2 regions of the Hymenobacter cellulosivorans genome follow, and region 2 is predicted to be linked to the other one. Evidence: riboswitches for the same ligand, from Rfam matches in the RefSeq annotation. Region 2 holds a riboswitch; the other holds the start of a gene.
What was found. A riboswitch is a leader RNA that binds a small molecule or an ion and turns the genes downstream of it on or off. The one in region 2 is predicted to bind cobalamin.
Positions count from the first base shown of each region.

Region 1: it holds a riboswitch for cobalamin, as region 2 does, so the genes downstream of both, MUN80_RS01185 (TonB-dependent receptor) here and MUN80_RS18710 (acyl-CoA thioesterase) in region 2, are expected to answer to the same signal.

Region 1 covers NZ_CP095049.1:243,077-254,396, forward strand. The annotation lists gene ahcY (adenosylhomocysteinase) at 1-106, opposite strand, end outside; gene MUN80_RS01165 (DUF4397 domain-containing protein) at 232-978, opposite strand; gene MUN80_RS01170 (hypothetical protein) at 1,164-1,769, shown strand; gene MUN80_RS01175 (class I SAM-dependent methyltransferase) at 1,803-2,996, shown strand; gene MUN80_RS01180 (DNA-3-methyladenine glycosylase) at 3,210-3,812, opposite strand; cobalamin riboswitch at 3,893-4,110, shown strand; gene MUN80_RS01185 (TonB-dependent receptor) at 4,331-6,229, shown strand; gene MUN80_RS01190 (YncE family protein) at 6,273-7,373, shown strand; gene MUN80_RS01195 (hypothetical protein) at 7,471-7,734, opposite strand; gene MUN80_RS01200 (helix-turn-helix domain-containing protein) at 8,330-8,902, shown strand; gene MUN80_RS01205 (B12-binding domain-containing radical SAM protein) at 9,063-11,320, shown strand, end outside.
Region 2 covers NZ_CP095049.1:4,407,081-4,418,400, forward strand. The annotation lists gene MUN80_RS18670 (efflux RND transporter periplasmic adaptor subunit) at 1-999, opposite strand, end outside; gene MUN80_RS18675 (TolC family protein) at 1,126-2,658, opposite strand; gene sdaAB (L-serine ammonia-lyase, iron-sulfur-dependent subunit beta) at 2,698-3,378, opposite strand; gene MUN80_RS18685 (tryptophan 2,3-dioxygenase family protein) at 3,595-4,572, shown strand; gene MUN80_RS18690 (hypothetical protein) at 4,680-5,081, opposite strand; gene MUN80_RS18695 (tetratricopeptide repeat protein) at 5,296-6,258, shown strand; gene MUN80_RS18700 (hypothetical protein) at 6,346-6,615, shown strand; gene MUN80_RS18705 (MFS transporter) at 6,619-7,926, opposite strand; cobalamin riboswitch at 8,096-8,297, shown strand; gene MUN80_RS18710 (acyl-CoA thioesterase) at 8,470-8,880, shown strand; gene MUN80_RS18715 (NAD(P)/FAD-dependent oxidoreductase) at 9,082-10,659, shown strand; gene MUN80_RS18720 (CoA-binding protein) at 10,790-11,149, shown strand.

The DNA.
Region 1 (11,320 bases), 1.9 Mb from region 2:
CCGGCATTTCAGCCTCAGCCAACCGGATTTCTTTGCGGCCCCATTCGGCCAGCGACATGTCCTTTACTTTGTACGGAACGTACGTTTTCGTCGTGGTTTCAACCATGATGCAGAAGATATTTGCGATTCAACCACAAAGATACGGTTTTTGTTCGCGGGGTTATAAACCGCAAAAAAGCCCGGACCTGAGAGGTCCGAGCTTTCCGTTTCGAGGTCGGGTATAACCCTAACCTAGTTATTTTGCATGAGCACGGCGCGGGGCTTGCGCTCGGGGTCGAGGTTGTTGGCGTCGCCGCGTACTACGACCGTGTAGATTTTACCAGCTTCGTAAGTTTTGGTACCCGTGCCAGTGCCGCTGCCGTCACCTACCTGGTACACGGGCAAGCTGGGGTTACCGGCCGATACAGCCAGGTTCAGTGGTCCAGGGTTGATTTCAATAAAGTTGGAAACACCGGGGAAGGCTACATCCGGGATAATATCCGAGTAGCCCACGGCCAGCTGCTGGCTCAGGCGCAACGGACCAGTGGTGGCCAAGGCCAGGTTTACCAGACGAATCTTGGCTTTGTTGGCCGCTGGGGCCGTCAGGTCGTCGGGAGCTATTAGCCCGGCACCGTTGACGGTAGCGCTGGGCGTATACAAGAAGTAAGAATAGCTCTTATTATTCTCAATTTTGTACGAAGGCTGCGTCACTACGTTCTGCCCCGAGGAAGCCACGTTTACCTTGAAAATCTGGTCCCCGGTATTGAGGTTGGTGTAAGAGCTGTTTTGACCGTACGCTAGCGAGGCTTTTTCGGCGTCGCCGGCCAGTACCTTCACGGGTACGTTGATGCCGGCAGCACCATTTACCACTACGACGCGGCCTTGCTCGGGAGCGGGAGTTGCAGAATCTTCGTCATCGCCGCAGCCAGTAAAAGCCAATGCAGCAGGGATAACCGCCCAAATAAAACGGCGCTGCAGGATGTTTAATGAGGTTTTCATAAGCAGAGAAAGGAAGGTAGGTGCAAATTCAACTGCCGACAGAACGTAAGACCAATGCCTTTTGTTGGATGGGGGCAATAAACTTTTCTAGACGAATAGGATTTTTTCCTCGACCAACGGCCTAGTAGTCTATTGTACAGAGCGCTATATTTGCATTCACGCCTATTCTACCTTTGCAACCCTCCATGTCGCTTCTTCGTCGCACCACTATTGTGCTAGGCCTCTCTTTGTCTTCGCTGACCGGATTTGCCCAGCAGGCGCCTGCTACTGCCCCTCCCGTTATCCGGCTCAGCCCGGAAGATCAGGCCCGGGGTCTGAACGGTCCGCAGCGAAACTTCTTTTTCGTGGCCGGCCAAGGCACGCGAGAAGAGGACTACCAAAATGCCGGCTTTTTTGGACAGCGCCTGCGCCCCTATCTGAAGGGCAACGAGGAAGCGCTGGCCAGCCTGAACAGCTACCGGCTGAACAAGTGGATGTATCTGGGAGAGCGGCTCACCTTTGTGGGCGCGGTGGCTTTGTATAGTCAGCAAGTACTGTCTGGCGATGGTGACCAGCAGTATTTTAAGAACCCCCAGAAGGTAGCTATTGGGGTGGCAGCGGTAAGCCTGCTGTCCAATATTATTATTACCCGCCACACCAACGAGCATTTTCAGCGGGCGGTAGATGCGCACAACGCGGGGCTTTCGACGGCCCATACGGGCATACTGAACCGGCTGGCCCCGTCGGCTGTTGGTTTAGCAGCAGCACCTAGCGGCCATCCGCTGCTAGCTTTGCGCTGGAACGTGCGGTAAGCCGTTCGCGCTGTTTTCCCGTAATTGCCCTTCATGAACTATCCGCTTCCTGCAGCGGCCCGGCAGTACGTTGCCGACCATTTGCATGATGATCCTGCCACGCTGGCCCTCCAGGCCCGTCGCTACCCAGGCCTGCCCGTACCGGAACTGGTGCGCCAAATCCAGGCCCGCCAGAAAGCCCGTACCAAGCTGCCGGCCTGGGCCGATAACCCGGATTTGATTTTTCCGCCGGCTCTGTCGGTAGAGCAGGCATCCTCGGCCCGTTCGGCGGCCTTCAAAGCCAGTCTGGTCAGCGGCCAGCGGCTGGTGGACCTCACCGGCGGCTTTGGGGTTGATGCCTCCCACTTTGCCGCCCAGATTCCGGAGGTGCACTATGTGGAGCGGGACCCGAATCTGGTAGCTGTGGTGGAGTATAATCTGGCTCAACTGGGCATTACCAACATTACCTGCCACGCCAACGACGCGCTGAGCTTTCTGAAAAGCACGCCCGACACGTTCGACTGGATTTATCTGGATCCGGCCCGGCGCAATCCGGCCGACAAGAAGATTTACCGCCTGCAGGACTGTGAGCCCGACGTCCTACGGATTTTGCCCTTGCTGCTGCACAAAGGCAACCGGGTGCTGCTCAAGACCTCACCAATGCTGGACATCGAGCAGGCCTTGCTGGAGCTCAAGCAAGTGCGCCGCCTGTGGGTTGTGGCCGTGGATAACGAGTGCAAGGAAGTCCTGTACGAGCTGGGCCCCGAGCCAGCCGTGGATCCGGAGCGCTACACGGTAAATCTGCTGCGCAATGGTCAGCAGCAGGAGTTCCGGCTCAACAAGGCCCGCGAAACCCGCGCTATTGCCCGCTATGCCGAAGCCCAAGGGTATCTGTACGAGCCCAACGTAGCGGTACTCAAGGCCGGCGGCTTCAAAAGCGTGGGCACTGCCTTCGAGCTACTCAAACTGGGCCAGCACAGCCACCTCTACACTTCCGACACGCTGCGCTCCGACTTCCCCGGCCGGATTTTCCGCATCGTGGCGACCGAGCGCTACGACCGGGACGTGTTGCGGGCCCATCTAGGACCCGAAGCCCGGGCCCACGTCACGACCCGCAACTTCCCCGACACCGTAGCTGATTTCCGCCAGCGCACCGGCATTCGGGAAGGCGGCAACTTATACATGTTTGCCACCACGGACCTGCAGGGTAAGCTGGTCGTGCTGGTGTGTGAGAAGCTGACGGTTTAGTGGGCTAATGCACACTCGTGTCCTTGCAAGGCACGAAGCAATCCGTCTTCGACTAGCTACAAACGCTCTTTTACCAAAAAGCCCTTTACTCCATCTGGAGTAAAGGGCTTTTCACTTCAGGACGCTCCGCAGAGGACGGATTGCTTCAGCCTTTGGCTTCGCAAGGACATAGAGCTTCAGTTCTCATATCCTCCACATTAGCGCCTGAGTACCTTATTTAGCCGGACTGGTCCAGGGGCTGCCTTTGAGGCGGAAGCGCCAGGGCAAGGCGGCATCGAGGCCGGCGTAGTCGATGCCGACGCGGGGGCTGGCGACGATTAGGTCCTCGCTGACGGGCTCTTGATGGTCTTCCATCCAGATCAGGTCGCCAGTCAGGTCGGTGCCGTAGTGCTTGGTGGTGATGCCCAGGGCCTGAGTGAGCAGGCCGGGCCCCCCGGTCAGGTTGCGGGCCGACTTCGTGAGGCCGCGGCGCAACAGCATTTCGGGAATGCCTTCGGTAGGCTCTAGGCCCCGGATGAGGACGGCATCGGCCTTGCCAGTTGCGTTGGTAATGATGTTGAAGAGTACATAGCGGCCGTAAATCAGGTACGTGTAGGCCACGCCGCCGGCCTCGTACATTACCTTAGTGCGGGCCGTGTAACGGCCCAAATGAGAATGGCAGGCCTGGTCGTTGATATGGGCATAGGCCTCCGTTTCGACGATCCGGCCGCCGGTAAGCACGCCGTCAATGTTGCTGAAAAGATATTTTCCGAGTAAGTCGCGGGCAATCTGGACTACGTCGGGGCGCTGGTAAAAGGCAAGGGGAAGCTTGGGCATAAACAGGCGGGAGAAAAAGCGTTTGAAAGCCAAACGGCTGCCAGAGCCGAACGTTTGCCCGCGGCATACGAAAAACGCCTTATCTTTGCCCCGTTATAGGTGGCCAAACCCCGATTGGGGGGCGCGGCTGAAAAGGGAATCCGGTTCAACTCCGGAGCTGTCCCCGCAACTGTACGCTTCGAGTATTGGTAGGCCCATCCTCGCCACTGTTTCACCGAAGGCTGTTTTACGGCCTGAGAAATGGGAAGGCGGCCTACCGGGAGCAAGCCAGGAGACCTGCCTATACAAATACAGTGTTCAGCGCTTTCGGGTGAAAGGCGGAGAATGATGACAGTGGCGGCCTCGGCCGTTGATTTCCCTGTTTTCAGCCTCGGCTTCTGGTTGGCTTTTCCTCGCGGAAACAGGCCGGCAAGAAGTTTTGAACCGAATTTTCCTAAACCGGAAATTTGGTTCGGATGATTGGTTTTTACCGTTTCCGGTGGTTCGGGCCACCTTCGTTACTTGCTTTGGCAGCCGGCTTGGCTAAGCCAACGGCAGGGCGTGCCCAGCAGCTGCCCGCCGACTCGGTACGGCAGATTCAGCAGGTACAGCAGCTGCCCACGGTCCGGATTCAGGCCGGGCTGCCCAGCCGCTATGCCGTCGGTAGCCGCACGCTCACCCTTGACTCGGTAGCCCTGGCCCAGTACCGCAGCGGCACCGTGGCCGATGTATTGTCGGCCCGCACGCCCCTTTATATTAAGAACTACGGACCGGGGCAGCTGTCCTCTATTTCGATTCGGGGTACCTCGGCCCGTCACACCGCTGTGCTCTGGAACGGGCTCAATATCAGCCTGCCATCCTTGGGCGAGTCAGATTTTGCCTTGCTGCCCAACAGCGGTGCTACCCAGGTACAGGTACAGCACGGCCCGGCCAGCGCCTTGTATGGCAGCAGCGCCATTGGCGGCACCGTGCTACTTTCTTCACCGGCCCGGTGGAATACCGGTCCGCGGGCGTCGGTCCAAACGGAGCTGGGCAGCTTTGGCTTGCAGGCCAACAGCCTGGAAGGGGGCTTCAGCAATGCCCGCGTAGCGGTGCGCACCAGTGCCTCCCAACGCTCGGCCCAGAACGACTTTCCGTTTGAGGTGCGCGAAGCCAGCGGCATGGTACGGCACCGCCAGGAAAATTCCGCCTTCCGCCAGTGGAGTCTGGCCCAGGATGTGCAGCTGCGCACCGGACAGCACAGTGAGTGGCAGGCCGCCGCCTGGCTGACCGATGCTGACCGGCAGATTCAGCCCTCAATGGGCTCGGCCAACACCCACGCCCGGCAGCGCGACCAAAGCCGCCGCCTGCTGGCCGGCTACCACCACGTAGCGGCGCGTCACGAGACGGGGGTGCGGGTGGCATGGTTTGAAGACGTGCTCAACTACCGCTCCGACGACGTGACCAGCAATTCCCGGGTGCAGACCACCCAGGCGCAGGCGGACCACACCTTTACGTTTCGGCCCAACGCGAGTCTGCGCGTGGGCGCAGAAGCCCAGCACTTCAGCGGGCGGGTAGATGGCTACCAGCAGTCCATTGACGAAAACCGCTACGCCGGCTTTGTCCTGCTGCGCTACGACCCGCGGCCCACGCTGCATCTGACGGCCAACTTGCGCCAAGCCTTGCTGCCGGGCCGACGGGCTCCCCTCACTCCGACTCTGGGCGCGAAGTGGCAATTCTGGCAAACCACCACCCAGATGCTGTCCGTGAAGGCCAACGCCTCGCGCAGTTATCGGGCTCCCACGCTCAACGAGCGGTTCTGGCCCACCGGCGACCCAAACCTGGCACCCGAATCGGGGCTGGGCTACGAGGGCGGACTGACCCACGAGTGGAAACCCCAGGAAGGCTTGGCCCTACAGAGTGAACTGACCGGCTACCATCAGCTCGTGGATAACTGGGTGCAGTGGCTGCCCGACCGCCTGGGCCGCTACACACCCAAAAATCTGCGTCAGGTGCGGGCCCAGGGAGTAGAGGCTGGGACACATTTGCGCTGGACTCACCTGCGCTACCAGCTGCGGGCCGGGGTAGAATACGCCTACACCCAATCGAGGAAAGTGCGCGGCTACAACGACGACCCTGACCCGGTAAACCAGCAGCTGGCCTACGTACCCCTGCACGCGGCAGCATTCAGCACCGACCACAGCTGGCGGCGCTGGGTACTTTCTACGGTTCTGACCTATACCGGTACCCGCTTTATCGACGCCACGGGCAGCAACAAGCTGCCGGGCTATACCCTACTCAATGCCACGGTGGGCCACACGGTGCGAGTCACGCCAGCATGGTCGGCTACGGTGCTGGTGCAGGGCTTCAACCTGACCAACCTAGTGTACCAGAGCTACGAGTACCGCGCCATGCCGCTACGCTCGGGCAGCGTGAGTTTGCGCGTGAACTGGCACTAGCTCTTCAAACTGATACTCTTCACTTTTTCACTTTCCCGTATTCATGCTTTCTGCACAACCCTTTTCTACCCTGTTTTCCCGCTTTGCCCTCGTCGGTGGTCTGGCGCTGGTGTTGGCCAGCTGCTCCGACGATCCGGAAGAGGCCGGGCCCTTGTACAACATCAGCAAGGACGGCAACAACGTCTTTGTGCTGAACGAGGGCAAGTTTCAAACCCCCAACGGGGCCGTTTCCTACTTCAGCAAGGGCACCAAGACGGTAGTTGATAAGAGCATTTTCCAGACCGTAAACCAGCGCGAGCTGGGCGACGTTGTACAGTCGATGCTGGTGGTGGGCAATCAGGGCTACATCGTGGCCAACAACAGCAAGAAGATGGAAGTGGTGAACCTGACCACGTTTAAGACCATTGCCACCATCAACAATCTGGAGCAGCCCCGCTATGCCGTGGCGGCCGGCACCAACAAAGCCTATATCACCGAGTGGGTGAAGTACGGCAGCCCGGGCCGGGTATCGGTGCTGGATTTGAATACGAACACGGTGCTCAAGACCATTGCTGTTGGCAAGCAGCCCGAGCAGATCGTGGCCGTGAACGGCAAGGTGTACGTGGCCAACTCCGGGGAAAACAACCTGAGCGTTATCAACCCAGCTACTGATGCCGTGGAAAGCACCATCACGGTACCCGACGGTCCTAGCAGCCTCGTGGTCGACAAGACAAATGCCATCTGGGTGCTCGGCGCGGGCTTTACCGTGTACGATTCCAACCCGCCTTACCCCGTGCTGTCGTCTACGCCCGGCAGCCTGACCAAGATTAACCCGACGACCAACACGGTGCAGTCGAGCCTGGCTTTTGCCAGCAACAACCCCGGCGGCCTGCGCATCGACGGCACGGGCACCCAGCTTTACTACCGCTACAAGGGCGCTATCTACCGCATGAGCACCTCGGACGTCACGCTGCCGGCTACCCCACTGATCCGGCGCAGCTTCAGCGGCCTCGACATTGACCCCAAGGACAACACCATCTACGCGGCCGTTACGCCTTCCTACACCACGTCCGGCAAGTTTATCCGCTACCAGGGTACGGGTTCGGCCACGGCCATCGACTCGTTTGAGGTCAACATCGGTCCCAACGGCTTTATCTTCTATTAATCCGTGTGACTTATCCTTAGTGCTTTATTCCTTGTGAATGGAAAAGCCCTTTTGCGACGGAGCAAAAGGGCTTTTTCTATGAATGCCGATACATTTGTTAGTCTTCCAGGCCGTCGTTGTTGCGGTCTTTGGCTTCGCCAGCGTGGTCGTACTGATCTTTCCCGGTCACGACTTTCGTGGTATCACCCGCCAAGCCGTTGGTGTTGGACGAACTTCTTTCGCCGGGAGCGGGGTCCTTGGTTTTGTCGGCGCCCCGCTCTACGTTGGTGTCACCCGAGTCGGTGCCGGTGTTACAGGCCGTAAGAGAAGCCGCGGCCAGGCAGAAGGCCAGCGTGAGGGGACGGAGCAGAAAGGTTTTCATGGGGTTGGGCTGAAAAGAATGGAGAGCTGAAGTACTACCTACGGCTGACCGCCGCCGTGGTTTTTGCGTAAGGACGCAGGCCCGCCAACAAACGCTCCCACATAGCCTAGCAACGATATTAACCAAGCCGCTCGGCGGACCCAGTCCAGCTTACCCCGCCAAAGCCAGCAGGCAAACCGAGCGTGCCTTGAAATGCGTCGAAACCGCTTTCCCGATATATTTGTTGCCACGCTTAGCTTATGAATCGTTTCGCCGCCCTACCTGCCTTCTCCCCTGCCTTGCTGCGCCGCGCCGGCGTACTGGCGGGCATAAGTTTTTTCTTGGCCTTGCTGCTGATAACCTACCTTTTCGGGGTATCAGATCATTTCTTTGGTCGACTGTTTGGTGCTTTTTTCGTATTATTCTGGCTCTTAGCCGTTACGTTCCTGGGCGTTGTGCCTTTCGTGAATTGGGCGGCTACTCGTTGGTTTGGTAAAGAATGGTCGGATGAGCCCGCGGCTCCCGTGCGGCGCACCCGGCCGGCTTCGGCTTCGGTTGCAGTAAATAATCGGAAACCCACGCGGCCCGTGCCGCGGCAGAACACTCCAAAACATCCGTGAAAACGACGCTCCTCCACATTAAGAACATGGTGTGCCCTCGCTGCATCGACGCAGTGCGCCACCTTCTCGAACAGGCCGGCTACCGCCCGACTGAGGTGACTCTCGGCCAGGCCCAGCTCGACCACAGCACGCCCGCCGACCCGGCCGTGCTGGCCCCGATTCTGCACGAAGCTGGCTTTGAGGTGCTCATGGGCCGCGCCGACCAGCTCACCGAGCAAATCAAGGGGGCGCTGACTGAATACCTGGAACACCTGCGCACGGCCCGCATGCCCCTGACGACTTCGGCCTTCCTGACCGAGCGGTTTGCGGCCACTTACTCGCACCTGAGCAAGGTGTTTTCGCGCACGGCTAATCTGACGATTGAGAAATACCTGATTCGCCTCAAAATCGAGCGGGTTAAGGAAATGCTGAGCTACGGCGAAATGACGCTAAGCGAAATTGCCGACCAGATGCGCTATAGCAGCGGCCAGCACCTGAGCAACCAGTTTCGCCAGGTTACAGGCCGTTCGGTCAGTGAATTCCGCCGGGACCTGATGCCCAAGCGTCTTTCCCTGGACCAGTTGGCGTAAGCAGCAACCGGCTTTTCTACCGTTGGGGCGCCCGAGGACTGGTTCTTGGGTGCCCCAACTGCATTTGGTAGGTTGAATAACTCCCCGGGCCTGAACCAACGGCCGGCGCTACGCTGTTCGGGCGTATCTTTGTGGTTGTCTTTGTCGTGCCGCCGTGTCTATTGCCTCGCCCCGAATCCTGCTCATTACTCCGCCGCTTACGCAGCTGAACACGCCCTATCCGGCCACGCCCTACATCAAGGGGTTTCTCGGCGGCCGGGGCTACCAGGTAACCCAGGCCGACCTGGGGTTGGAGCTGGTGCTGAAGCTGTTTTCGGCGGAAGGACTGCGGCGGGTGTTTGCCGAAATCGAGGCCGGCAGCTTTGAGCTCAGCGACAATGCCCGGCGCATGGTGCGGCTGCAGCGCAGCTATTTGGCGACTATTGGGCCGGTCATCCGGTTTTTGCAGAACAAAGACACGACCCTGGCTTCGCGCATCTGCCACAGCCGCTTTCTGCCCGAAGCTGCCCGCTTCGACAACATTGCCGACCTGGAAGCGGCTTTCGGCACCCTGGGCCTCAACGACCAGGCCCGCCACCTGGCTACGCTCTACCTCGAAGACCTCGGAGACCTGATTAAGGAAACCGTCGGGCCGCAGTTCGGCTTTTCGCGCTACGCCGAGCGCCTGGGCATGTCGGCCACCTCGTTCGACGCCATGCATGAGGCCTTGCAAACCGCGCCCAACCTGCTGGACCGGATGTTGCTGGAGCTCATGGACGAGCTGGTGGTCCGCGTTGAGCCCGACGTGGTAGGCTTTTCGGTGCCGTTTCCCGGCAACCTGTACGGGGCTTTGCGGCTGGCCGGTCGGGTAAAGGAATTGCGCCCCCAGGCCAAAACCCTGATGGGCGGCGGCTACCCCAACACCGAGCTGCGCCAGATTAAAGAGCCCCGCTTCTTCGACTACATCGACTTCCTGACTCTGGACGACGGCGAAGGCCCCTGGCTGCGCCTGCTGGAGTATATTAGCTGGCAGTTGTCCGTTGTTAGTTGTCAGGTTGAAGAACCCGCATACGCCGGGCAAGCAGAGCGTAACCCAGCCCACCAGAACGACCTAACAAGGGACAACCAACAACTGCCAACTAAAACCCTGCAGCGCACATTCCTGCGCAACGAGGCAGGCGTCGTGGAGTATATCAACCACCCGTACCCCGACGTTCCGCACACCGAAGTCGGCACGCCTGACTACAGCGACTTGCCGCTGAGCGAATACCTATCGGTCATTGAGGTGCTCAACCCCATGCACCGGCTCTGGAGCGACGGGCGCTGGAACAAGCTCACCATTGCCCACGGCTGCTACTGGAAGCGCTGCTCCTTCTGCGACGTAACCCTGGACTACATTTCCCGCTACGAAACCGCCCCGGCCACCCTGCTCGTGGACCGGATTGAGCAGATTGTAGCGCAAACTGGCCAGACCGGCTTTCACTTCGTGGATGAGGCCGCCCCGCCCCTGGCCCTGCGCGACCTGGCTGTGGAGCTCCTCAAGCGGCAGGTGAATATTACGTGGTGGGGCAACATCCGCTTCGAGAAAACCTTCACCCCCGACTTGTGCCGCCTGCTGGCCGCTTCGGGCTGCATTGCCGTGAGCGGCGGGCTGGAAGTGGCTTCGGACCGGCTCTTGGCCCTGATGGAAAAAGGCGTCACTATTGCCCAAGTAGCGCGGGTTACCGACGGCTTTACCCAGGCCGGTATCATGGTACATGCTTACCTGATGTACGGTTTCCCAACCCAGACTGCCCAGGAAACCGTGGACGCGCTGGAAGTGGTCCGGCAGCTGTTTGGGGCAGGTATCGTGCAAAGCGGCTACTGGCACCGCTTCGCCATGACGGCCCACTCCCCCGTGGGAAAAAATCCGGCTAAGTACCAAGTGGTGCCCATCGGGCCCGAGCCCGGCGACTTCGCCTGGAACGACCTGTGGCACGACGACCCCACCGGCACCGACCACGAGAAATTCGGCCCGGGCCTAGCGAAGGCACTCTACAACTACATGCATGGTGTGGCTCTGAATGAGCCCCTGAGTTTCTGGTTCGACTTCAAGACGCCCCACCCGAAAGTGCCCCGCCAGCTGATTCAGCAAGCCCTGCAGGATTCCGGCAAGCCCGATTTCGCCAAGCAGAACCAACGCTTGTTCTGGCTGGGCAATGCGCCCGAGCTGCGCTACACCGACGCCAAAAAAGGCCAACGCGCCGTGCTGACGTTCTATGAGCAAGCGGAGGACTTCGAGGTAAAAACCAATGCCGAGCTGGGTCCGTGGCTGCATAAGCTGCTCACCAGCCTAGCCACGGATTACGATACTAAGCTCCTGGTAAAAGAAGCTGCGGCCAGCTTCCCGGCCAGCGTAGCCGGCATGAGCTTCGAAGCCTTCTTGGCCTCCTATGCTTG
Region 2 (11,320 bases):
GTCCACGGAGGCCGTCATACCGGGGCGGAAGGGCACTACCGTGCGGCCCTGCACCGTGCGCACCAAGTGGCGGTACGAGTCAGGCAAGAGGCGGATGCGCACTTCGAACTCGGTTACGGCTTCGGCTGTCAGCGCGTCCTTGGCCGTGTTGGCAATGCTGGTCACGATGCCCCGGAATTTCTCGTCCTTGCTGGCGTAGCTGTCCACTTCCACGTCGGCCGAGTCGCCGAGGTGCACGTTGATGATGTCGTTTTCATTCACGTTCACCCGCACTTCCATCGAGTTGAGGTTGGCGATACGCATGATTTCGGTACCGGCCATCTGGGTCGTGCCCACTACCCGCTCGCCTTTCTCCACGTTGAGCTTGCTCACCGTGCCGCTTACCGGGGCGTAAATCGTGGTTTTATTCAAGTTCTTGCGGGCTTCTTCCAGGCCGGCCTGGGCGCTGGCTACGTTGCTCTGGGCCGCCCGGATGCTCTGGCGAGCCGAGTTTATTTCCTCCTGCGAGGCATCGTAGGCAGCTTTGCTGGCTTCGAAATCAGCCTGCGAAATCACCTTTTGCTTATACAGCGAGGCGTTGCGGCGGTAGGTCAGCTCGGTTTGCTTGGCCGAAGCAATAAGCTGCTGCAAGCGGGCCTGGGTTTGGCCCACGTTGGCGCGCTGGGTGTTCACCGTAGCCGACTGCATATTCACGTTGGCCTGGTAGTTATCGGGGCGGATGCGCAGCAACAACTGGCCTTTTTTTACTGAGTCGCCCTCGGCTACATACAGCTCAATGATTTCGCCGGAGACGTCGGGCGAGATTTTCACTTCGGTCTCGGGTTGAATCTTGCCCGAGGCACTCACCTTCTCCACGATGGTCTGGGGCGCAGCCTTGGCCGTCATCACCTCCATGCCGGCTGGCTGCCCGACCCAGCCCTTCTTTTTCGCGACCACAAAGCCGCCAATCATCACCAAGATGACAGCCAGTAAGATGTACAGTAAGCGGTTGTTTTTCATGTTCGATAGAATGGCGAATCGAGGGTAAGTTGAGCGAAACGGCGGAAAGTTGGGGCAAAAAAAGGAAGAAGCCAGTGGCCCGGCTTAAATATCCCGGCTACTGGCTTCTCTCACGCGAAAAAGGTCTTACAGACTGATGGCACGGCCTTCGTAGAAATCCAGCACCTTGCGGCGGAAGATGAACTCGTACTTGGCCTGAATCATGCTCGATTCGGCGCCGTAGAGGTTGTTTTTGGCAATGTTAAAGTCGGTGCCGTTGAGCAGGCCGTTGTTGAAGCGAATTTCGGCGTTGCGGTAGGCCGTGCTCAGGGCTTCGGTCTGGCGCTTGGCGGCCGAGTAGCGGCGCTGAGCGGCAATAGCGTCGGCGTAGGCCTGCTGGATATTCTGGCGCAGCGTCAGGCGGGCCTGCTCGGCACGCAGCTCAGCCTGCTTCACCCCGATGACGGAGCGCTGCACGTTGGTCCGCGCCTGAAAGCCGTTGAGAATCGGAATCGAAAGGTTGAAGTTGAGCTGCTTGCCCAGGTTGTTTTTCACCTGCGAGCTAAAGCCTTCGGGCAGGGTCTCGAAGCGGGGCTGCAGAATCCCGGCAAATACGCCCGGCATTGCCTTCGGACCAGTCGGCGTGAGCTGGTAGATAAAGCCCGAGGGCACGATGGTCGAGTCGCCGGTGAGCTTGCGCCCGATGCGGGCCGAGGAGTAGCCCGAGAAGATGCTGGCCCCGAAAGACAAGCGCGGGTAGTAGGCTCCGCGGGAAATTTCGACGCCTCGCATAGCGCTTTCCACCCGCAGGTCGGCGGCTTTTATTTCTGGCCGCAGGCTCACGGCCGTTTGGTAAGTGCCATCGGGGTTATTCAACAGCTGGGCTTCGTCGTCGGGGTCGGCCAGGGTGGGCACCTCAATTTCGAATCCGTTGGCCGAGGGCAAATTCAGGAGCTGGGCCAGTTGCAAGCGGTAAAAGGCCACCTGGTTCTGGGCCGTAATAACGTTGAGCTCATCGGAGGCCAGCTGGGCCTGGCTGTCGAGCACGTTGCTTTCGGCCACGCTGCCGGCTCGGAGCAGCTTCTGGGCCCGGGCCACCTGCTGCTGACTGGTATTCACGCGTGCCTCGTTGGCCCGCACCAGCTCCTGGGCCAGCACCAGCTGCAGAAACGACGAGGCCACGTTCAGGGCAATGTCGTTGCGCGAGGTTTCAATGTCGCTTAGCCCGGCCTGGTAGTCGAGCTGGTTGCGTTTAATGGTGTTGCGCACCTGGAAGCCCGAAAACAGGTTCAGGCCGGCCGTGGCCGAGAAGTTGTTGGCCCGGGTGGTCTGATTCTGAAACTGGAAGGTCAGCGGGTCCACGTTGGTACCGTAGTTCCAGCTCTGGGAGGCCGAGGCGTTGGCCGTGGGCAGCATGGCGGCCCGGCTCTGACGCAGCGCGGCCTCACTCAGTTCGGCCGACAGCTGGGTCTGCCGCACCGTCAAGTTGTTTTGCAGGGCCACATCCACGGCCCGCTGCAGGCTGTAAGGGCCGCTGGGTGCCGGCGTGGCCAGGGCCGCCGCCGGGGGCTGCGTGGGCGAGGTCGTTTGGGCCGCGGCGGGCAGGCTCACGGCACTCAGCAGCGCCCCGACGCCTGCCGTAGCTAACTGGTGCAGAAACGGAGTACGAAGTGTTTTCATAGGAGAAGGAGCTGGCAGGAGCCGGCGCGGCAAAGGTAATTATTCAATATTAGGAATATACGTTACTCGGTGCACCCAACTGAGCTGGCGCAGGTATTCGAGGGTTATTTCCTTGATACCCGAGTCCATTTCGATAAACTGCCGGGCCGCGTCGTTTTTGCCTTTGCGGCTCACAAACATGGTGGCAATGTTGCAGTCGTCGTGGGCAATGACGGAGGCAATGAAGGCAATGGAGCCAGTCCGGTCATCGGCGTCGACGATGAGCGTGTGCAGAGAAGCCGAGAAATCAGACGGAAACCCGTCGACCTCCACGATGCGAATGACGCCCCCACCCCGGCTCTGGCCTATCACCTCCACGCTGTGGCCCGTGCGCTCGTCGCGCAATTGCAGGCGGATGGTATTGGGGTGCATCGTAGAAGCGTTGCCCACGCTCTGAAACGTGTATTGCAGACCAGCTTCGCGGGCATGCTCGAAGGCTTCGCGGATACGCTTATCGTCTGTGGCCATGCCCAGCAGGCCAGCCACGATGGCGCGGTCGGAGCCGTGGCCCTCGTAGGTGCGGGCAAAGGAATTATAAAAGGTGATGGTGGCATGCGTGGGCAAAGAGCCCAGAATGCGGATGGCGGCGCCGGCAATCCGGACCACGCCTGCCGTGTGCGAACTGCTGGGCCCGATCATCACGGGCCCGATCATATCAAAAATGCTGCTCTTTTCGGCCATAAGTGGGCTAAAAGTAGGGGATTTGCCCGGGAAACCAACCAAAATCGTCGGGTTTACGTAGGAGCCCGCCCCGGGCCAAACGCCGGCTTCCTAGCAGATGGCAACCCGGGGCCAAGGGTTGCCTGCGGCTGGCAGATTCGGTGGCTTTTTTGTTCCTTGTGCCGCCGTTCCCACCCAGACGGTTACTTTTCTCCCGCTTCCAACCACCCCAATTCAATGTCTTTGCCACAGGACGAATTCTCGCCCGCCGTGCTCGAACAGCTGCGCCGCCTGCAGCAGAAGTACGCCGCCGACGGTCAGGATCTGGCAGGCTACCTCGAGGGCCTGTACTACGCTGACTACGTCAACTACTGGGACTATATCGAGCTGGACACGCTGCTCTCCTTGCAGCGCCCGCTCACCCAGATTCCCGACGAGCGGATTTTCATTATGTACCACCAGATTACGGAGCTCTACTTCAAGCTCTGCCTCTGCGAGTACGAGCAAATCGGACAGCTCCAGGAGCCGACCGTGGGCGAACTGGTCCTGCGCCTGGGCCGCATCAACCGCTACTTCGAGAACCTGATTGACTCGTTCGACGTGATGGTCGACGGCATGGACAAAAACCAGTTTTTGCAGTTTCGCATGGCCCTGATGCCCGCCTCGGGCTTTCAGAGTGTGCAGTACCGCATGATTGAAATTGCCTCCACGGCCCTCGACAACCTGCTCAACAAGGAAAAGCGCCGCCTGCTGGGCGAAGCCGCCGCCCACGACGAGCTCATGGGCTGCATCTACTGGAAAGCCGGGGCCACCGTCGAGGAAACCGGCGCCAAAGCCCTGACCCTGATTCAGTTCGAGGAGAAGTATACCAAGCAACTCAGCCAGCACGCGGCCGAATACCAGGACCGCAACGTGTGGACCGTGGTGCAGCGCTTGCCCGAGGAAGACCGCCAGCACCCGCGCCTGCTGCGCCAGCTCAAGCTGCTCGATACCAACGTGAACATCAACTGGCCGCTGATGCACTTTAAGTCGGCAGTGCGTTACCTGGAGCGCGACCCCACGGCCCTAGCGGCGACGGGCGGCACCAACTGGAAGAAATACCTGCCTCCCAAGTTTCAGAAGCGCATCTTCTACCCCCAGCTCTGGACCAGTCAGGAATTAGAAGACTGGGGCAAAAACTGGGTGGAAAGTATTCTGGAAGAAGCTCGAAGCTGAAGCTAAGCAAGCCAGACCCCTACCCCCAAGTGCCCGGCAGAAAGACGTTATCAATGAACCTCTTTCTGCCGGGCACTTGGGGGTATTTTCTTTTGGTAGCCCCGCCGTTAGCTGCAGGCCCAGAGTCGGGCGGCTTGCACGTCGGTAAAAGTGCGCATCTCAAACGGGAATAATGGCTCCGCCGTATCCTGGGCCTGCCCGATCAGCAGCTTATTAAGCGGGTCAGCGGCTTCCACCCGGGCGAACCGGCGGAGCCCGATATCGACCAACTCCGGCAACATCTGCTGGGCAATCCACTCCAGGTCGGCGGGGCGCACGGGCCCGAGCAGACGGTCATCGGCAATCCAGGCCGTAATCTGCTGCTGCCGGGCCTGGGCCAGCGCCTCCAGAATGGTTTGGCGCAGCACCGAGCTGCTCATGAATCCCTGCCATTGAGCCTCTAACGCCCGAAAAACACCCTCTTCGTGCAGGTAGAGACTTAGATGAGGATAGGAAGCCAACAGCTGCATGTACTATGTTCTTGAGGTAGTAAAGTATCCAAGCAACACCATCCAGGCCACTTTGTTAGTAACTACTGAACAGCTTCCCCCCCCGGACTCCCCTGTCATCTTGTCCAGCGGCTGGCACCTTCCTCCAGGACCAGGGCAAAAATCAACTGGAAAGCATCCTGCCGGAAGCAGAAACGTAGTAGGCCAGTACCCTATCCTTCTAGTCGTACTTCCTATGCGAAAGGCAATACTCTTTTACCTGTTTGGTTGCCTTATTACTACCCACCTAGCCCAGGCTCAGCCTGGCGGTAGTGCGCCCGAACGCCCCCGCTACGCCGGCCGTGCCCAGACGTCCGCCCAGCGCCAGGCCGACCAGGAGTTTGTGACCCAGGCCCTGCAGCAGTACAAAACCCGGGCGGCAGCCTCCGAAAGCTACGTGGACGAGGGCTGGACGGCTTTTTACCAGGAAAAATACCCACAGGCTCTGCAGAGCTACAACCGCGCCTGGCTGCTCGACTCAGCCAGTGCCAACGTATATTATGGCTTTAGTGCCTACCTCACCAAACGCGGCACCCCGGCCGAAGTGGAGCGGTATTTCGCCTTGGCCCGGCAGCGCGACCCGCAAAGTCGCGGAGCCCGCACCTACTACGTACGCCTGGCCGACCTGCAGGAAAAGCTGGGCGACCACGCCGGCGTGCTGGCTTCCTACCGGGAAGTGCTGAAGCTGGACCCCGGCAATGCCATGGCTTACCGGGTGCTGGGTACTACCTACGCCGCGCTGCAAGACAGCGCCCGGGCCCGCCAGCACCTGCAGAAAGCCCTAAGCCTGAACCCAACCGACTCGGTGACCTACCTGGGGCTGGGACAGCTGGCCTATGGCCGCCAGGACTACGCCCGGGCCGTGGGCGCCTACAGCCAGGCGCTGCGCCTAAACCCGCGCTACCTTGATGCCTACGCCGCCCGGGGCCTGGCCTACGAGCAGCAGGGCCAGCTGGCCCAGGCCGTCGCCGACTACAACAAGTGCCTGGAAATGGCCGAATTCGTCGACAAAGGCCAGTTTTACCGCATGCTGGCCATTGCCCAAATCAAGCTGGACGACCCCAGCGCCTGCGAGTCGCTACGGCAGGCCCTGCGGTGGGGCGACGCGGCCGTGGGCGAAAAGGAGCTCAAGCGTATTCTGAAAGAGCACTGCCGCTAAGCCCGACGGCAGCCGCCGCACCGGCAACCCTGGGCCCGCGTCGGCGCGTAAGGCCTGGGGTATAGCCTTTCACTTGAGCCCTTTACCATGGACGCTACCGACCGCAAAATCATTGATACTTCTTTGGAGCAACTGCGCACCCTGCACCAGAACATTGGTCAGCTTTGGCCAGCCGATACGCTGGCCGCCTTTTACTACGAAGTGCTCAGCGGAACTATTGCCCGCCACGGGCCCGAGGTAGCCCAGGCCATCAGCGCCATTCTGAGCGAGAAATTCGACAACGCCACCAAGGCCCACGCCAGCCTGGGACAAATCGGCATGAACGGCACAGCCGATAACACCAACCTGGGCTCCTAATCATTAGCCCTCCATGCGGCCGGCCTTCTGGGTGTCGGGCATGCGCCAGTATACGAGCAGGGAAAGCGCCGCGCAGCCGGTGACGTACCAGTAAAACCAGGTTTCTACGCCCCACTGCTTGGCTTGCAGCGCCACATATTCGGCCGAGCCGCCGAAGATGGCCACCGTCAGGGCGTAGGGCAACCCCACGCCCAGGGCCCGGATGGTGGTAGGAAACAGCTCAGCCTTTACCACGGCATTAATGGAGGTATAGCCGCTCATAATCAGCATGGCTACAGCCAATAAGCTTAGGGCGGCCCACTGGCTATCGGCCCGACCCAGCAAGGTCATCAGGGGCACGGTTCCGAGCGTGGCGCCGACGCCGAAAAACAGCAGCACCGGCCGCCGCCCTACCCTATCCGACAAGGCCCCGAACAAGGGTTGCAGCACCAAAGCAATGCCCAGCGTGAGAAAGGAAATCCAGGACGCCTGGGCCTTGCTGAAACCGGCCGTGTTGACCAGAAACTTCTGGGCGTAGGTGGTAAAGGTGTAAAACACGATAGTGCCGCCTAAGGTGAGGCCCACTACGGTCAGGATTTCCTTGGGGTAGCGCAGCAGCAGCTCCAGCTTGCTGGGCTCCTGGGTTTGGACGTTTTGTTCCTGGGTTACAAACGAGTCGGTTTCATCCATGTGGCGGCGCAGATACAGCGCCACCAGGGCTGCCGCCGCGCCTATTACGAACGGTACCCGCCAGCCCCAACTATACATCTGCGCCTCACTTAGGCCCTGCTGCAGCCCTAGTTGCACCGACAAGGCCAGCAGCTGCCCGCCCAGCAAGGTCACGTACTGGAAGCTGGAGAAAAAGCCCCGGTTTTGGCGGTCAGCCATTTCGCTCAGGTACGTGGCCGAGGTGCCGTACTCCCCGCCCACGCTCAGGCCCTGCAGCAGGCGGGCCAGCACCAGCAAGACCGGCGCCGCCACCCCAATTTGTTCGTAGCCGGGCGTGAGGGCAATCAGCAACGAGCCCCCGCACATAAGCAGCACCGACACGACCAGGGCGGCTTTGCGGCCGTGCCGGTCGGCGTAGGCGCCCATAAGCCAGCCGCCCAAAGGGCGCATCAGAAAACCCACGGCAAACACGGCAGCCGAGTTGAGCAGCTGGGCCGTCAGGTTGCCTTTGGGGAAGAACGCCGGGGCGAAATACAGGGAAAAGGCCGAGTACACGTACCAGTCGTACCACTCCACCAAATTGCCGATGGAGCCGCTGACAATGGACCGGATGCGGGAAGCCATGGTGCGGGCAGGTGGCGGGACGGGCAGAGAGGCAGACATATAGGGACAGGAAATCGGAGCAGAATAAAGTGGACTACAGCCTTATAAACCTTCCGCAGCAGCCTACAAAACGGGCCGAGGCCGCCGCTTTACGGGGTTCGGAGCTGTAGCCAAGGTAGGGGGCTACCGACAAACTCCTACCTTTGCCGGCGTTGTTCTTGGTTTGATTTCAATCAGACGGCCGCAAGGTTTCCGGGTAATACCGGAATTAATAGGGAACCGGGTGCAAATCCCGGACAGACGCGCTACTGTAAGTACCGAGTTGGTTTTCACCCCCAATTCCCGCCCATTGAGCCGGCCGCTGCGCCGGTTTGAGAAGGGCCGTGAAAACTGGTATAAGTCAGGAGACCTGCCTTGCGCCGCATGGATAAGACTGCCCTCGCGCTATGGGCTCTTGTCGGGTACTGGTGGATTTCGGGGGCCGGCCGGGCATTTTGCTGCGTCTGGCCGCGTCCGAATCCGGCTTTTCTCGACTTTTCTCTTGGTGCGCGGGCGGCCCGAAATCGGCTGCAGGACCTTTCTTTTCCTCTTTTTCCCAGTCCTATGCTCACGCTCGACGAGAAAATTGCCCGCGCCGAAACGCGTATTTTCAAAGCGGTATTTCCCAACACCACCAACCACTACGACACGCTCTTTGGCGGGGCCACACTCCACATGATGGACGAAGTAGCCTTTATCTGCGCCACCCGCTTTTCGCGCCTCAAAATGGTGACCGTGTCTTCCGACAAGGTCGATTTTACCCACCCCATTCCCGGCGGTACCCTCGTCGAGCTGATCGGCAACGTGGTGCGCGTGGGTAACACCAGCCTGCAGGTGCGCGTGGACTTATTTGTGGAGCAAATGTACTCCGAAGAGCGAATTAAAGCCGTGACGGGTACGTTTACCTTCGTAGCCATCGACAACGAAAAGCGCCCCGTACGCATCCTGCCCGAGGCGGTCGTGGTGGCAGAGTAAACCGTCCTATCGACCAGCGGGAGACATCTCGCGTGTTTAGTTGAGTATACTAATCCAGCAGCAGCCCGCAAGATGTCTCCCGCTGGTCGATAGGACGTTCTATTTACCACTGCATTCCCAAGCTACCACCCCGCTTGCGTATCTTTGCGGTTCAAAAAACACCTTTTGCTAGGTCTAAAGGCTAAACACCTTTCACCCGTTATGTCCGAAAAACAAGAAATTGAGGCCCTGCTTCCCCCGGAAGTGGCCTACGACGAGTATGCGCGCTACCGCGCCCTGCTGGCCGCCGCGGGCCTGGAGCCCGGCGAGGCCGACTTTGTCCACCTGCGTAAGCGCAGCATCGACGCCCGGGGCCGGCAGCCTCTGGTGCGCCTGCGGGCCGACATCTGGCGCACGGCCCCACCCACCGATTTATTTGGCCCTTGGTTTCAATACCCGGATGTGAGCCAGGCGCGCCGTTCGGTGCTTATCGTGGGCGCCGGTCCGGCTGGCTTGTTTGCCGCCCTGCGAGCCATTGAGCTGGGAATGAAGCCCATCGTGCTGGAGCGAGGCAAGGACGTGCGCACCCGCCGCCGCGACTTGGCCGCCCTGAACAAGGAGCACGTCGTAAACCCCGACTCCAACTACTGCTTTGGCGAAGGCGGGGCCGGCACCTACTCCGACGGTAAGCTCTACACCCGCTCTACCAAGCGCGGCGACATTCAGCGTATTCTCAAGCTGCTGGTGCAGCACGGGGCCACGCCCGAAATCATGGTCGATGCCCACCCCCACATTGGTACCAACAAGCTGCCCAACGTGGTGGCGGCCCTGCGCGAGTCCATCCGGCAGGCCGGCGGGGAAGTGCGCTTCGACACCCGTGTCACGGATTTGATTCTGGAAGGCCAGCACCTGCGCGGGGTAGTAACGGCCGCCGGGGAAGCCCTGGAAGCCGATGCCGTGATTCTGGCTACTGGTCACTCGGCCCGGGATATTTACGAGCTGCTGCATAAGCGTGGGGTTCGCATCGAGGCCAAGCCGTTTGCGCTGGGTGTGCGCGTGGAGCACCAGCAGGAGCTCATCGACCAGGCCCAGTACCGCCGCTCCGACCGGGGTCCATTGCCGGCCGCCTCGTACTCGCTAGTGCACCAAACCCAGTGGCAGGGCAAGCAGCGGGGCGTGTTTTCGTTTTGCATGTGCCCCGGCGGCTTTATCGTGCCCGCCGCTACGGCCCCCGGCGAGGTGGTGGTGAACGGCATGAGCCCCAGCCGCCGCGACTCCCGCTTTGCCAACTCCGGCATCGTGACGGCCATTGAGCTCGAAGACATGGATCTGAAGCGCTACGGGGCCCTGGCCGGCCTGCAGCTGCAGCAGGAAATCGAGCAGCGAGCCTGTGCCCTGGCCGGCAACACCCAACTAGCCCCGGCCCAACGCCTGGGCGACTTCTTGAAAGGCAAAGTCTCACCCGAACTGCTGGAGACTTCCTACCAGCCCGGCCTGGTGTCGGTGAACATGGAGCAGGTGCTGGGCAAAGGCTTGGCGGCCCGGCTGCGGCAGGGCTTCGAGAACTTCGGCCGCAAGATTCCCGGCTACGCCACCAACGCGGCCCAGATTGTGGGCGTGGAAAGCCGCACCTCGGCCCCGGTGCGCATCCCCCGCGACCCGGCCACGCTGCAGCACCCCGAAACTACAGGGCTGTTTCCCTGCGGCGAAGGCGCCGGCTACGCGGGCGGCATTGTGTCGGCGGCCATGGACGGGGAGCGGTGCGCCGAAGCCGTAGCGGCGCTGGTTGCGCGTTTTTAGAGGTTGGTTTTTGGTTTTTTGCCGCGGGAATCCGTTTAAGACCTAGCGCCGCCCGTAGCGCTTGCCCTAGTTCAGCTTGACCAGCTTGAAACTGCGGCCAAAAACCAACCACGATAAACCAACACCCAAGATGAAAAAGACCCTTGTTCTCGGCGCCAGCGACAACCCGGCCCGCTATTCCTACCGCGCCGTACACCAGCTCCAACGCCACGGCCACGAGGTCGTACCCGTCGGCATCCGCAAAGGTCAGGTTGCCGGCCTCGACATTCACACCGACCGGCCCACTGGCGAGGATATTGACACCGTGACCCTGTACGTAGGCCCGCAAAACCAGCCCGCTTGGTACGATTACATCTTGGACCTAAAGCCCAAGCGCATCATCTTCAACCCCGGCACCGAAAACGAGGAGCTGGAGCGTATGGCCCAGGAGCGCGGCATCCGTACCGAAGAAGCCTGTACTTTGGTTATGCTCAGCATCGGCAACTACTAGTTCAGCAGCAAACTTCTGCCGACAATACACCCGGCCTGCTACAAGACAGTTCACGGCCGCCTCGTAGCAGGCCGGGTGCGTTGTCGGCAGTGGCTGGGTAATTGGACGTTATGCAACACGAATACTTGGAGTCAGGGCCGGGACGGAAGTATCTTTAGCTCCGCCAAGGCA